DNA from 3 places in the Bacillus sp. 11C genome. Region 3 is predicted to be linked to each of the others. Evidence: predicted binding sites of a transcription regulator. Region 3 holds the regulator's gene; each other region holds the start of a gene.

Region 1 (4,289 bases), on a different contig from region 3:
AATTTGCACGCCTTTGTCTTTCAATTGCTGTAAGATTTCTTCGGTGAAGTGAAGGCCTGCTGTAGGCGCCGCGGCAGAGCCGATTTCTTTTGAAAACACTGTTTGGTAGCGCTCTCTGTCATCAAGCTGTTCTTTGATATATGGCGGGAGCGGCATCTCTCCAAGAGATTCCAGCACCTCGTAGAAAATGCCTTCATAGTGAAATTCCACTTTTCTGCCGCCATGCTCAAGCTCTTCCGTGCAGACTGCCTTTAACCTTCCGTCTCCAAACGTCACTACGGTTCCTTTTTTCACCCGTTTCGCCGGTTTGACAAGCGTTTCCCACTTGTCACCAGCTTCTTGTTTCAGCAAAAGCAGTTCCACTTTCGCGCCGGTATCCTCTTTTGTTCCGAATAACCGCGCAGGCAGCACACGGGTATTGTTCAGCACAAGACAATCTCCTTCTTTAAAGAAGCTGATAATGTGTTTAAACGAGCTGTCAGTCAGCTCTCCTGTATGTTTATCAAGCACCATCAGCCTTGAAGCATCACGCTGCTCCAACGGCACTTGTGCAATTAAACGTTCCGGTAGTTCAAAATCAAATAAATCGACTTTCATGATGATTTCACCTTTATTCTAGTCTTTTGTTATTTCATTCTGCCGAAAAGATTAAGCAAAATTGATAATACCACACTTATGATAATACAAGTGACAACCGGGAAGAAAAACGTGACATTTCCCTTTTTCACAAAAATATCTCCCGGCATCTTGCCGACAAAATGCAATACTGCTCCGATGATAAGCAAAACAGCACCAAGAATCATAATGATCTTAGGGAATTCAATCATATCGTGGAGCCTCCATTTGGAAATGATGATACACGGCCGGTGTCACGATCCTTCCACGCGGCGTTCTTTGGATAAAACCGATTTGCAGCAGATACGGTTCGTATACGTCTTCAATCGTATGAGGTTCTTCACCGATAGTGGCTGAAATGGTGTCAAGACCCACCGGGCCGCCATTAAACTTTTCGATCATACCCATCAGCAGCTTGTGATCAATATGATCCAAACCGAGGCGGTCAACCTGGAGCCGCTCCAGCGCATCCTGCGAAATCTCTTCCGTGATCCGGCTGTCACCCAGCACCTGGGCGAAATCGCGGACCCTCCTCAGCAGGCGGTTCGCTACGCGGGGCGTACCTCTCGATCTCCTCGCAATTTCAAGAGCTGACGGATTATCAATTTCAACCTCGAATACATCAGCGGTTCTTGTGACGATATCGGCCAGCTCTTCTTGCGTATAGTACTCAAGGCGCGACATCACGCCGAACCGATCTCTTAACGGCGCCGTCAAAAGCCCTACCCTCGTCGTTGCGCCTACCAGCGTAAAAGGCGGCAAGTCGAGCCGAACCGAGCGGGCAGAGGGGCCTTTTCCAATCACAATATCCAGACAAAAGTCCTCCATCGCCGGATACAGCACCTCTTCTATCGATCTGTGCAGTCTATGTATTTCATCAATAAATAATACATCACCCGGTTCCAGCGCCGTTAATATGGCAGCCAAATCACCAGGTCTTTCAATCGCGGGCCCTGATGTCGTCCGCAATTCCACTCCCATTTCATTGGCAACGATGGAAGCAAGCGTGGTTTTCCCGAGTCCGGGCGGCCCGTACAGAAGAACATGATCCAGCGTCTCCTGTCTCATTTTCGCCGCATCTATAAACACACGCAAATTTTCTTTCACCTTATGCTGTCCGATATACTGCGCCAGATTTTGCGGCCTCAAACTTTGCTCTATCACTGATTCATGGTTGTCTGCTTCACTTGAGACGAGCCGTTCATCCATGAACATCACCTTACTTCAATAGTTTTTGTAATGCTTTTTTCACATATTGGTCTGTTGTCAGCCCTATTTCTTCTTTTAAGTGAGGAAGCACCTTTTTGATTTCTTTTTCAGCATATCCTAGAACCCTGAGAGCCTCAAGCGCTTCTTCGAGAGCGGTTTCTGCTGTTTGCTTTTCAAGCCTTTCTTCATGATTAAACAGATTTCCAATCATTTCAGGCACAACATCAGCGAGCTTTCCTTTTAAATCAAGAATAATCTGGCGCGCAGTTTTCTTTCCTACACCAGGAAACTTGACCAAAAAGGCTTCATCCTCATTTTCAATTGCTTGGATAACCGCTCCCGGATCACCTGAGCCTAAAATAGCGAGAGCCCCTTTTGGACCGATTCCGGTCACGTTTAACAGCTTTGTAAAGAGCGCCTTCTCCTCCCTTGTTGAAAAACCGTAGAGCGAAAAAGCATCCTCTCTGATATGGTGGTACGTAAAAATCGTTTCTTGGTTTCTCTCCTTATATATAAACGGATTCGGCGTGAAAATCTGATAGCCAATGCCGCCGTTCTCTATCACAATATATTGGGGAGATACATAATCAATCGTCCCTTTAACAAATTCAATCACGCAAATTCACCTCTTTGACTGTTCTTCATTGTACCATAAAAACAGCCAAAGTCTTATAGAAAAGTTAACATACGTTCGCTTCTCTCTCATTCTCCCACGAAAAAAAAGACATGAATACATGTCTTCAATCAGCGGACGTCACCCGCTGTATGTCTTCATATGTTCTATGACGTCCTCAAACTCCGCTTTTGTCCGAAATGGAATGCCTTTCAGCAGATTTTTTTGCATATGGCTTTCCAGCCTTTCTAAATCAATTTGAAAAAAAGACTGAATCGGTTCGGAAGCTGACTCAGGCCGCCCATGAAAAGTGGATATCACGCCATTATCCGATACACCGATATATCCGTTGACCTTGCTGAGCGGAGAAATATCGTCCATTTGCTTTCGGAAGAGCACATATCCCTTACTTTGTTCGACAAGCGTCCAGCCGGTATAAGCTGCCCAAAACTCATCCATAGAAAGCACTTTTTCACGCTTATGCTCAATGCTGACATCTCCGTCCAAATACACTTTTTCAAGCTGCACATGCACCTGCAGCGGTTCATAGTGCTCCACTTCCGCCCCTAGCGCGTGGGGAGGAGCACCTAATAGAAATGCTGCGGCTGAGCAAAGAATGCCCAGCAAAAGATACGCCGTGCTGAATCGTTTCACCCTCTACACCTCTTTGCACACGTTTATGGCTAGTTTGACCAAAGAGGCTACTGCTTAACCGTTTTCTCGAAATTTGTTTGCATGTTTTCCGTGACAAGCCTTTCCTCCGTATACATATCAGCGTTTTGCTCAGAAATCGTTAAAAATTGTGTCAGAAAAGCGCTGAAAAAATACAATGCCGCAAAGATCCAAATGACACCGCCTGCACCGAGCGGTCCAATGAAAAGACTGACGATGCCCGGCGCGATAAACGCACATAAACCGGACCCTAAGTTCAAGACTGACATGGCAGCGCCTTTATTATCAGGTGCAAGTGTCGGCAAAAGCGCGCTCAATGGCACGTAGCCGGCCAATGCTGCACCGTAGCAGCAGGCGATAATCAGCAGCACCCAATACTGATGCCCGATCAACTGAGGCGTGTAATAAAGCGCCAGCGTAAAAACACCGCACCCGACACCGCCAAACCACATCACGGTATTGCGCCAGCCAAGTTTATCTCCGACTGCACCGAAAATGATATTAAACACAATATTCACGAAAAACAGCGTTCCCCATATTTGCAGCCATTCTGAAACGGAATACCCGTAACGCGCTAAATAAGTTGGGAGAAAAATCGCAAATCCAAATTGTCCTATGGCATTAATTGTCTTGACCACACCGCCGATGCCGACTTTAGGGTTTTCAAACATAATTGTAAATGCCTTCGATAGTTCTTTCCATTTCGGCTGATCTTGTTGTTGTACCGGTGTGAATTGATCTTTGTTTAAAAATAGGGCGAGGAATCCCCCTGCCGCGACAAACAGCAAAGCGCTCCAAAGCGTATTGATTTCTCCAAAGGCCGGAACCGCATAACTGGAATAGAACGGACCGAGCACATTTAAGCCGCACGTAAACATAAACCAAAACCAGCCGACGGCTTTTCCGAGAATATGATGAGAAGTGCTGTATGACACCCACACGAGAAAAGAGTATGCAAACAGCGGATATCCCAAGCCTCTAAGTGCATAGCTGCCCAGGAGAGCCGGATAATGCATATGAGGAATTGCCCAGCCGATAAAAGCGGCCGAACCGAGGATAAATGCAAGCAAGCCGACAATCATCGTTTTTCTCGGCCCCCAAGTTTGGACAAACGTGCCTGAAAGCCAAGCCGAGATGGTGACAGCAATGCCGTACATGGTAAATAACAATGCGGATTGCT
Region 2 (4,289 bases), on a different contig from region 3:
TGAAATATTGATTTCAAACGGTAAAAATAAGATTAGTTAATCATTGTCCACCCATCATCCCTTCTTGTTTTGATTACACACACTATAGCATAACTTCAAATTCGAAAGCAAAGGCTATTTGGAATATTTTTCATCAAAAAACTCCTGCTCTCATTTTTGAGGCAGGAGCTGCGAGTCTTATTGATGCTTTGCTTTTCTCACTTTATAAACCACAATCAGCAAAATAAACCAAACCGGCGTGATAAATAAGGAAATTCGAGTATCCTGAGCTAATGCTAAAACAACAATGATAAACGCCAGAAACGCAAGAATCAGGTAGTTTGAAAACGGATAAAGCGGAAGCTTAAACTTATTTGTTTTCGCTAATTCAGGTCTTGTTTTCCGGTATTTCATATGGCAGATGACCGTAATACCCCAAATGTAGATAAAGCAGACGGTTGAAATGCTTGTGATCAGGGTGAATACGCCTTCTGGCATGATGTAGTTTAGCGTGACACCGATTAAAATCACGATAGCTGAAAAGAACAACGCATTTCTGGGTACTTTACGCGGAGTCAGTTTCGCCATTGATTCAGGCGCATTATTATCTTTCGCCAAGGAATAGATCATACGGCTTGTACTGAACACAGCGCTGTTACATGCTGAAGCAGCGGATGTCAACACAACAAAGTTAATAATACTTGCTGCCGCGACGATGCCGACCGCGACAAATACCTGTACGAATGGGCTTTCGCTAGGATTGATAACATTCCAAGGATAGATGCTCATAATGACAAGAAGAGCACCGATATAGAAAAGCAGCACCCGGATAGGGATATTGTTGATCGCCTTAGGGATGACTTTTTCAGGGTTCTCTGTTTCACCGGCTGTAAGTCCGACCAGCTCAATGCCGACAAAGGCAAACACAACCATCTGGAACGAGAGGATAAACCCGTGCATTCCATTCGGGAACATACCTCCGTGGCTCCAGAGATTTGTGAAACTGGAGGCTCCTGAGCTAGTGGGAAACCCTTTGAAGATCATCACAAGACCGATAGCGATCAGCGCCAAAATGGCAATGACTTTAATTAAAGCAAACCAAAATTCTAATTCTCCAAAAAGCTTGACAGTTGCCAGGTTCATAATCATTAAAACAATCAGAGCGATTAAGCCGGGCACCCATTGCGGCACACCCGGGAGCCAATATTGAGTGTAAAGCCCGACGGCTGTCAGATCTGCCATCGCAATGGAAATCCAGCAGAACCAGTATGTCCAGCCGGTGATAAAGGCTGCCATATCGCCTAAATAGTCTTGTACAAAATCAACAAAAGAGTGATAGTTCAAATTCGATAACAGCAGTTCACCCAGAGATCGCATAATTAAAAAGCAAATGATTCCTGTGATCAAGTAGGCAAATAAAATCGACGGGCCGGCAAAATGAATTGATTTTCCTGAGCCGAGAAATAACCCCGTCCCAATAGCACCGCCGATGGCGATGAGCTGGATGTGCCTGTTTTTTAAGCCTCTCTCCAAGGTTTGCTGATTTATATTATCTTTCGTCATATCGTCTGTCACTTTGTGTGTTCCTCCATTGAAAATTGTTTTGAGTCAGCAATACGTTTTTAATGATTATTATAACACTAAAATTTCTATCTTTTTTACTATAAAGGTAAATGAAAAGAAATTTTAATGTTTTTTGAAAAAATTCATAATAAAAGCGGCTCCATTTAGTGAGCCGCAGTCGTTTTATGCCATTTCTGTTTTTTTCAAATACAGGTAGAGCCCATAATCTGTCGGAGCGGATGCATATCCTGCCTGCCGCAGCATTGCTGTGATATTGCCACGGTGGTATGTCCCGTGATTAACAACGTGAGGAACCAGCTCGGAAACAGTCGTTTCCATGATTCCGGCTGAGGGGTTTTGAATCTGGAGGGGTTTATCGATCTGTTCGTTTTGCTGTAAACATAATGTGTAGCGCTCGGATAACTCCAGAAACAGGGCTTCCATCTCCTCCATTTCTTTTGTCTCTGTCTGTTCTTTAAGCTGTTCAGCTAATGCCAGAGCATCGTTCATGCTTTTGCCGCAAAACACTTCAATCCAGCCGAGGTCGGAGAGGTAAACATGAGACAAGACATGGGCTATCGACGGAAACACACTTTGAATGTCTTGGCGATAGACCTCTTTTGGAAGCTCTTTTAACCGGTTGAATATTTGCTGATTAGCCCATACGTTATATTCATAAAAATGTAGTGGAAAATCTGGCATGTGGATTTTCTCCCTTCGTGTTTATAACTCCATTGTACACGAACAGGTGTTCTTTGTGGAGTGTTTGTGAATAAAATAGGTTGACAGACATAGTTTAGAGGAATAAACTAATTGGCATTGATCATATAGTTTAGTGGTATAAACTATAATGAGGAGGGGAAGATGTTGAATGAACAAAAGCTATGTCAGGCGATAAACCTGTTTGTGGAAGTATTACTCGAGGGGACAGAGTTTGTGCATCGTGAAATCAATCAGGATGTCTTCAAGCATATCTCCAGAGAACAGGCGGACCTGTTAAAAATTTTAAAAGTCAAAGGACCAACCTCTCCCGGCAGCCTGGCCATGTATCAAAATGTACATAAGAGCGCGATTTCGAACAGACTGAAAAAGCTGCTTGAAAAAGGATTGGTTGAATGGGATGACTGTCCGGCAAAAAGTGATAAGCGCTCTAAGCTTATTCACATCACAGCCAGCGGTGAAAACATCCTGGAAAAATTAGATTCAGCCATCTTTAACGCTCTTAAAGAGCTAATCGATGATATAGATGAGGAACACTTAAACTCTATCATAGAGATATTCACCATTCTAAAAAGCAAATTTAAAGGAGGAGATCCTGCCGAATGAGAGCAATCATCAAATTCAAGTGGGCAATTGCAGCCATTATATTAGCACTTACCGTGATATTGAGTTTGTTTTCTCCGAACGTAACAGAACTGGCCAATCAAAAAGGGCAGGCCCAGCTACCCGCTGATGCTGTTTCGGAAAAAGCAAATGCCATTTTAAAACAAGCGGGAGAAGACACTAATTCGATCAGTATGGTTCTTACATTAGACCACGCTTTGAAGAAAGAAACAGAGGATCAGCTCCGCGCAATGATCGATAAAATCAAAAAGATCGACGGTGTAGAAGAAGTAACGTCCCCTTTGACAGCGGAGAAAGAAGTCAAAGACCAATTAATCTCAAAAGACAAGAAAACGATTCTCATTCCTGTCACGATTACAGGTTCTGATAAAAAGGCGGAAAAAATCGCGAATGACATGTATAAAATCGTTCCTAATGATTTAACTGCATATATGACAGGAGCATCTCTCATCAATCAGGATTTCGCTCACAGTTCAGAGGAAGGGCTCAAGAAAACGGAAGTGATCACAGTCTGCCTGATTATCGGTTTACTTCTGATCGTGTTCCGCTCTGTTGTGACGCCTTTTATCCCGATTGTGGTTGTCGGTTTCTCTTATCTGATCAGTCAATCCGTATTGGGAATCCTTGTGTACAATGTTGATTTTCCTATCTCGACGTTTACGCAAACTTTCTTAGTCGCCATCCTGTTCGGCATCGGAACAGATTACTGCATACTGCTTCTGACCCGATTCCGTGAAGAATTGGCAAATGGACATGACAAAAAAGAAGCGGTGCTAATCGCTTATCGTACAGGAGGGAAAACCTTATTTATCAGCGGATTTGCGGTATTGATCGGGTTTTCTGCCTTAGGCTTTGCGAAGTTTGCGATTTTCCAATCAGCAGTAGGAGTCGCAGTCGGTGTGGGAATTTTAATGATCATCCTCTACACACTGCTGCCATTATTTATGGTGACACTGGGTGAAAAGTTATTCTGGCCTTCTAAAAAAGTGCTGTCGCACAGTGATAATAAATTATGGGCGTTTCTCGGCAGACATTCGGTTGTGCGTCCGTTTCTGTTTATTGTCATTACAGTGATCATCACGCTTCCGTTCATTTTGACCTATGATGACCAGATTTCATTCGATTCGACTGCAGAGATCAGCAGCGATTATAAATCAATAAAAGCTCTTGAGGCCATCAAAGATGGATTCGGTGAAGGGAAAGCGTTCCCGATCAACGTTGTCGTGAAAGGAGACAAAGAACTCACAACAGCTGATACAATCCCTTATCTCGGAAATGTCAGCAAAGCGATTGAGAAAGTCGATCATGTGGACTCTGTCATGACCATCACGCAGCCGACTGGTGAAAAAATCAAAGATTTATATATTGATAAACAGCTAGGCTTGGTTTCAGACGGGCTGGAT
Region 3 (4,289 bases):
GCATGTCACCGGAAAGGTATGAGACAAAACCTAAGAAAAGTGCAATAAACATCACACTTAGAAAGGATGCGTAGTAGACCCTGTCCAATATTACATATAAAAGGGCGAGAGTGAAAGCAATCTTTGAAGAAAGTGCAATGAGATGTTTCATTTGATCACCTAAGTTGTTATTTTTAAGGAAAATCCTTTTCTTAATCGTTATCTTTGTTACAGTCATTATTTTAAACAATTCGATTTTGTTTACACTGGTATTTTTTTCTTGTTGCATGAAACCTTCTTGGTGCAAAAACGTACATATGGTTGATCAGCTTTAGAGGGGGAATTTATTGTGGAGATAAAAGGAATCAATCATTTGTTATTTTCTGTTTCCCATTTGGACACATCAATCGATTTTTATCACAAAGTGTTTGATGCCAAGCTGCTGGTAAAAGGAAGAACAACAGCATATTTTGATTTGAATGGCATCTGGCTTGCACTTAATGAAGAGCCTGACATTCCGAGAAATGACATTAAGGCATCATATACTCATATTGCTTTTACTATTGAAGATCGTGAGTTTGAGGAAATATCAGCAAAATTGAAAAGGCTTCATGTCCATATACTGCCTGGAAGAGAACGAAATGAACGCGATCGAAAGTCTATTTATTTTACCGACCCAGACGGCCATAAATTTGAATTTCATACCGGAACCCTTCAAGACAGGCTTCGTTATTATAAACAGGAAAAAACGCATATGAAATTTTATGATTGAAACGGCCTCGAGATATCACAAAGAACATATACATAAATATGAATAAAGGTTAAAGTATGGTAAACGAGGGGGTTTGGTTGAAAATGAAGATACTGGCTTTAACGGCAGTTTTGACGTGTTTTTTTGGCATTGGCAGTACCCATGCGTCAGCATTAGGGTTTGATCACAAAACAGACTTTATTTTAAATGACAGCACAAAGTCGTTTGTTCTGGAAAATATCAGTGATGTTCCGGCAATCGAATATTTTTTAGGCTATCAGTTTACGATCTTGGGAGCCAATAGTTGTTCAGTTGAGCTTAAACTTCAACGGATGGGGCTTACGGGGCAATATTCCACGCTGAGCACGAAACAATTCAGAGGCAGTTGGTTTGATTTTAGTGCTCAGGATAAGGTTTCAATTGATCCATTTCATCGATACCGTATCTTTGCAGAAGAACATTCGGAAAACTGCACAAGTGTTCGAGTAAAAGGGAGTTATGGTATTCAATATTTTCATTTTGATTGAAGCTCACGATGATAAAGGTGAGCTGTTTTTTACATAAAATAGAACTAACTAAACTATGTACTAAATTTTTACATAAATTAATTGCCGCGCTCTCTGCATAAATCTAAACCCGTATCATTCCACGACCTAGAAATGAAACATTTTTAAGCAGGTCACGTCTAATGTTTTAAACAGACAACATTTCGATAAAAGTTTCCTGAAGGAAAAAAAATTTCTTGACTTCAACAATTGTTTGATGGATAATTATGGTGTAAACATGATGTTCTTTTCCTCCTATTCAGGCTCGTACCTAAAATTCAGGGCGAGCCTGCTTTTTTTGATACAATAAACCCCCTCTCCATAAAGGAAGAGGGGGTTATTTCATCATCTGATAGTTCAATAGATTAATGGACGGTTCTGAACACGCCAATTACTTTCCCTAGAATGCTGACATTCTGTAAGATGATAGGTTCCATCGTTGGGTTTTCAGGCTGTAAGCGAATGTGAGTATCCTCTTTATAGAAACGTTTTACCGTAGCTTCATCATCTTCTGTCATCGCAACGACAATTTCCCCGTTGTTTGCTATGTTTTGCTGTTTAACGATGACATAATCCTTATCGAAAATACCAGCGTCAATCATACTGTCTCCCATAATTTCAAGCATAAACACATGCTCGTCCGGGGGAACCATACGGTCAGGAAGCGGAAAATATTCTTCAATATTTTCTATTGCTGTAATAGGAGATCCCGCCGTGACTTTCCCGATGACCGGTACATTAACGACCTGGCTTTGCGGAATGTCTACTTCTTCATCAAGAATTTCTATCGCTCTTGGTTTTGTCGGATCTCGTCTGATCAGCCCTTTTGTTTCCAAGCGGGCCAAGTGGCCGTGGACAGTTGAACTGGACGCAAGCCCGACAGCCTCTCCGATCTCTCTTACGGAAGGCGGATATCCTTTTGATTTAACCTCTGCTTTAATAAAACGGAGGATATCAAGTTGCCTTTTTGATAGCTTCGTCATTTTTCGCACCTCAAAACGTCGATTTTAAGAAGATTATAGCATGATTTTCCTTACAGTACAAACATAGGTTCGAAAAAACAATTGACAGAAACGTTTGTTCGTATATACTGAAATTATAAAAAAGCGAACAAACATTCCTGTTGGAGGTTATGATCATGGGTAAAGAATCTATTATTTTTGTCGGTCTGTTCACAGTGATTTTGAGCGCGGTAATCCTTTTGCTGTCATATACAAGCAGCGGCCAGGAGCTTAATCAGTATGTTAAAATAGAAGTCCAGCAAGGCGATACACTTTGGTCTATAGCCGGCCAGGTAGCAGATAAAAAGAAAATAAACAAAAGTGAATTTATTGAATGGGTGGCTGATAAAAATCATCTTCAGACGTCTGATATCCAGCCGGGAGATGAATTGGTGATTCCATTGAAAAAGAAGCATCAGGATGCATATGAATTGGCAACTGTAAGATAGAGAGGAAAGATAGAAAAAATGAAAGCACTCATTTATGCCCGCGTAAGCACAAATAAAGAACAGCAGGAGACGTCATTAAAGCGGCAGGAGGAGGAGCTTACGGCCATTGCGGCCGAGAACGGCATGGAAGTCGTCAAAGTGATTTCTGAGAAAGCTAGCGGATATGAAATGGATCGGGATGGTGTATTTGGGCTGCTTGATGAGATCAAGAATTCTGGAATTGATGTCATTTTGGTTCAGGATGAAACTAGGCTCGGACGTGGAAATGCAAAAATCGCACTGCTTCATTGCATCTATAGAGAAGGTGTGAAAGTCTATACAACGGCTCACAGAGGTGAACTGGAGTTATCGGAGGCTGACTCGATGGTGCTGGAGATCGTCAGCATTGTTGAAGAGTACCAGCGGAAAATTCACAACTTGAAAATCAAGCGGGGAATGAAACGTGCAGTAAAAAACGGTTTCAAACCGCAAAAAAACCTGAAAAACCAACATGAAAACAGCGGAAAAGAAAGAATAGACGTGCCCATCTCAGAGATCGTCCGCCTAAGAGCGAATAAACTGACGTTCGCAGAAATTGCGGCTACGCTGAGAGGGTTTGGGTATGATGTATCTAAAGCGACCGTCCACCGGCGGTTTCAGGAATACATAGAGAATGACGAGACAGCCGATTGAATCAGTTGTAAAACTCTTTTTGATCTAGTACTATATAGACAAAATGCCATAAAGGAGTTTAACATGATTTCAAACGAAAAAATTGCCAGAATTAATGAACTTGCTGCCAAAGCCAAAGCTGGCGTTATGACAGAAGAAGAAAAAGCAGAACAGCAAAAGCTCCGTCAAGAGTATTTAAAAGGTTTTCGCTCTTCTATGAAAAACACATTAAAAAGTGTGAAAATCATTGATCCGGAAGGCAATGATGTTACACCAGAAAAACTAAAAAAAGAAAAAAGAAATAATAAACTTCACTAATAGAAGAGGAATACGGCAATAACGTATTCCTCTTTTGCATATACTATAGCAACACTTTCATGGGACAAATTTCAACAAGTTTCTCTCAAATTTAAGCTGAAACAGTTGAGAAAAAGTCGTCAGACATTTATGATGTAAGGGTACAACACATAAGGAAGGGGATTTTTATGGATACAATTGAAAAGAAATCAGTTGCTACCATTCGCACACTGTCAATAGACGCTATTGAAAAAGCAAATTCTGGTCACCCAGGGATGCCAATGGGGGCAGCTCCAATGGCATACACGCTGTGGACAAAATTTATGAACGTAAGTCCGGCAAACCCTGGCTGGTTTAACCGTGACCGTTTTGTTTTATCTGCTGGACACGGATCAGCACTTTTATACAGCATGCTTCATTTAAGCGGGTTTGATCTTAGCATCGAAGATCTTAAGGGATTCCGCCAGTGGGGCAGCAAAACACCTGGACATCCGGAATTCGGACATACTGCCGGTGTTGATGCGACAACAGGACCGCTTGGCCAAGGAATTGCCATGGCTGTCGGAATGGCTATCGCTGAACGCCATTTAGCGGAAACTTACAACCGCGATTCATT

What was found. Region 3 encodes LexA, which represses DNA repair genes until DNA is damaged. Its sites were predicted from a motif close to CGAACATATGTTCG; they were not measured.
Region 1: the regulator LexA is predicted to act here: its motif matches at 2,505-2,518, upstream of ruvA (Holliday junction branch migration protein RuvA).
Region 2: the regulator LexA is predicted to act here: its motif matches at 2,284-2,297, upstream of dinB (damage-inducible protein DinB).

The regions. Positions count from the first base shown of each region.
Region 1 is NZ_JBUPVZ010000006.1:200,339-204,627, reverse strand. Features, by position in the region: gene queA (tRNA preQ1(34) S-adenosylmethionine ribosyltransferase-isomerase QueA) at 1-597, opposite strand, end outside; gene ACY3LV_RS11160 (DUF2905 domain-containing protein) at 627-827, opposite strand; gene ruvB (Holliday junction branch migration DNA helicase RuvB) at 820-1,824, opposite strand; gene ruvA (Holliday junction branch migration protein RuvA) at 1,835-2,440, opposite strand; gene bofC (sporulation cell-cell signaling protein BofC) at 2,579-3,091, opposite strand; gene ACY3LV_RS11140 (MFS transporter) at 3,139-4,289, opposite strand, start outside.
Region 2 is NZ_JBUPVZ010000024.1:6,322-10,610, forward strand. Features, by position in the region: gene ACY3LV_RS20345 (amino acid permease) at 178-1,554, opposite strand; gene dinB (damage-inducible protein DinB) at 1,726-2,244, opposite strand; gene ACY3LV_RS20355 (MarR family transcriptional regulator) at 2,410-2,868, shown strand; gene ACY3LV_RS20360 (MMPL family transporter) at 2,865-4,289, shown strand, end outside.
Region 3 is NZ_JBUPVZ010000014.1:99,797-104,085, reverse strand. Features, by position in the region: gene ACY3LV_RS17345 (YndM family protein) at 1-151, opposite strand, end outside; gene fosM (FosM family fosfomycin resistance protein) at 329-751, shown strand; gene ACY3LV_RS17335 (hypothetical protein) at 835-1,257, shown strand; gene lexA (transcriptional repressor LexA) at 1,641-2,258, opposite strand; gene yneA (cell division suppressor protein YneA) at 2,408-2,725, shown strand; gene ACY3LV_RS17320 (YneB family resolvase-like protein) at 2,744-3,397, shown strand; gene ACY3LV_RS17315 (DUF896 domain-containing protein) at 3,461-3,694, shown strand; gene tkt (transketolase) at 3,862-4,289, shown strand, end outside.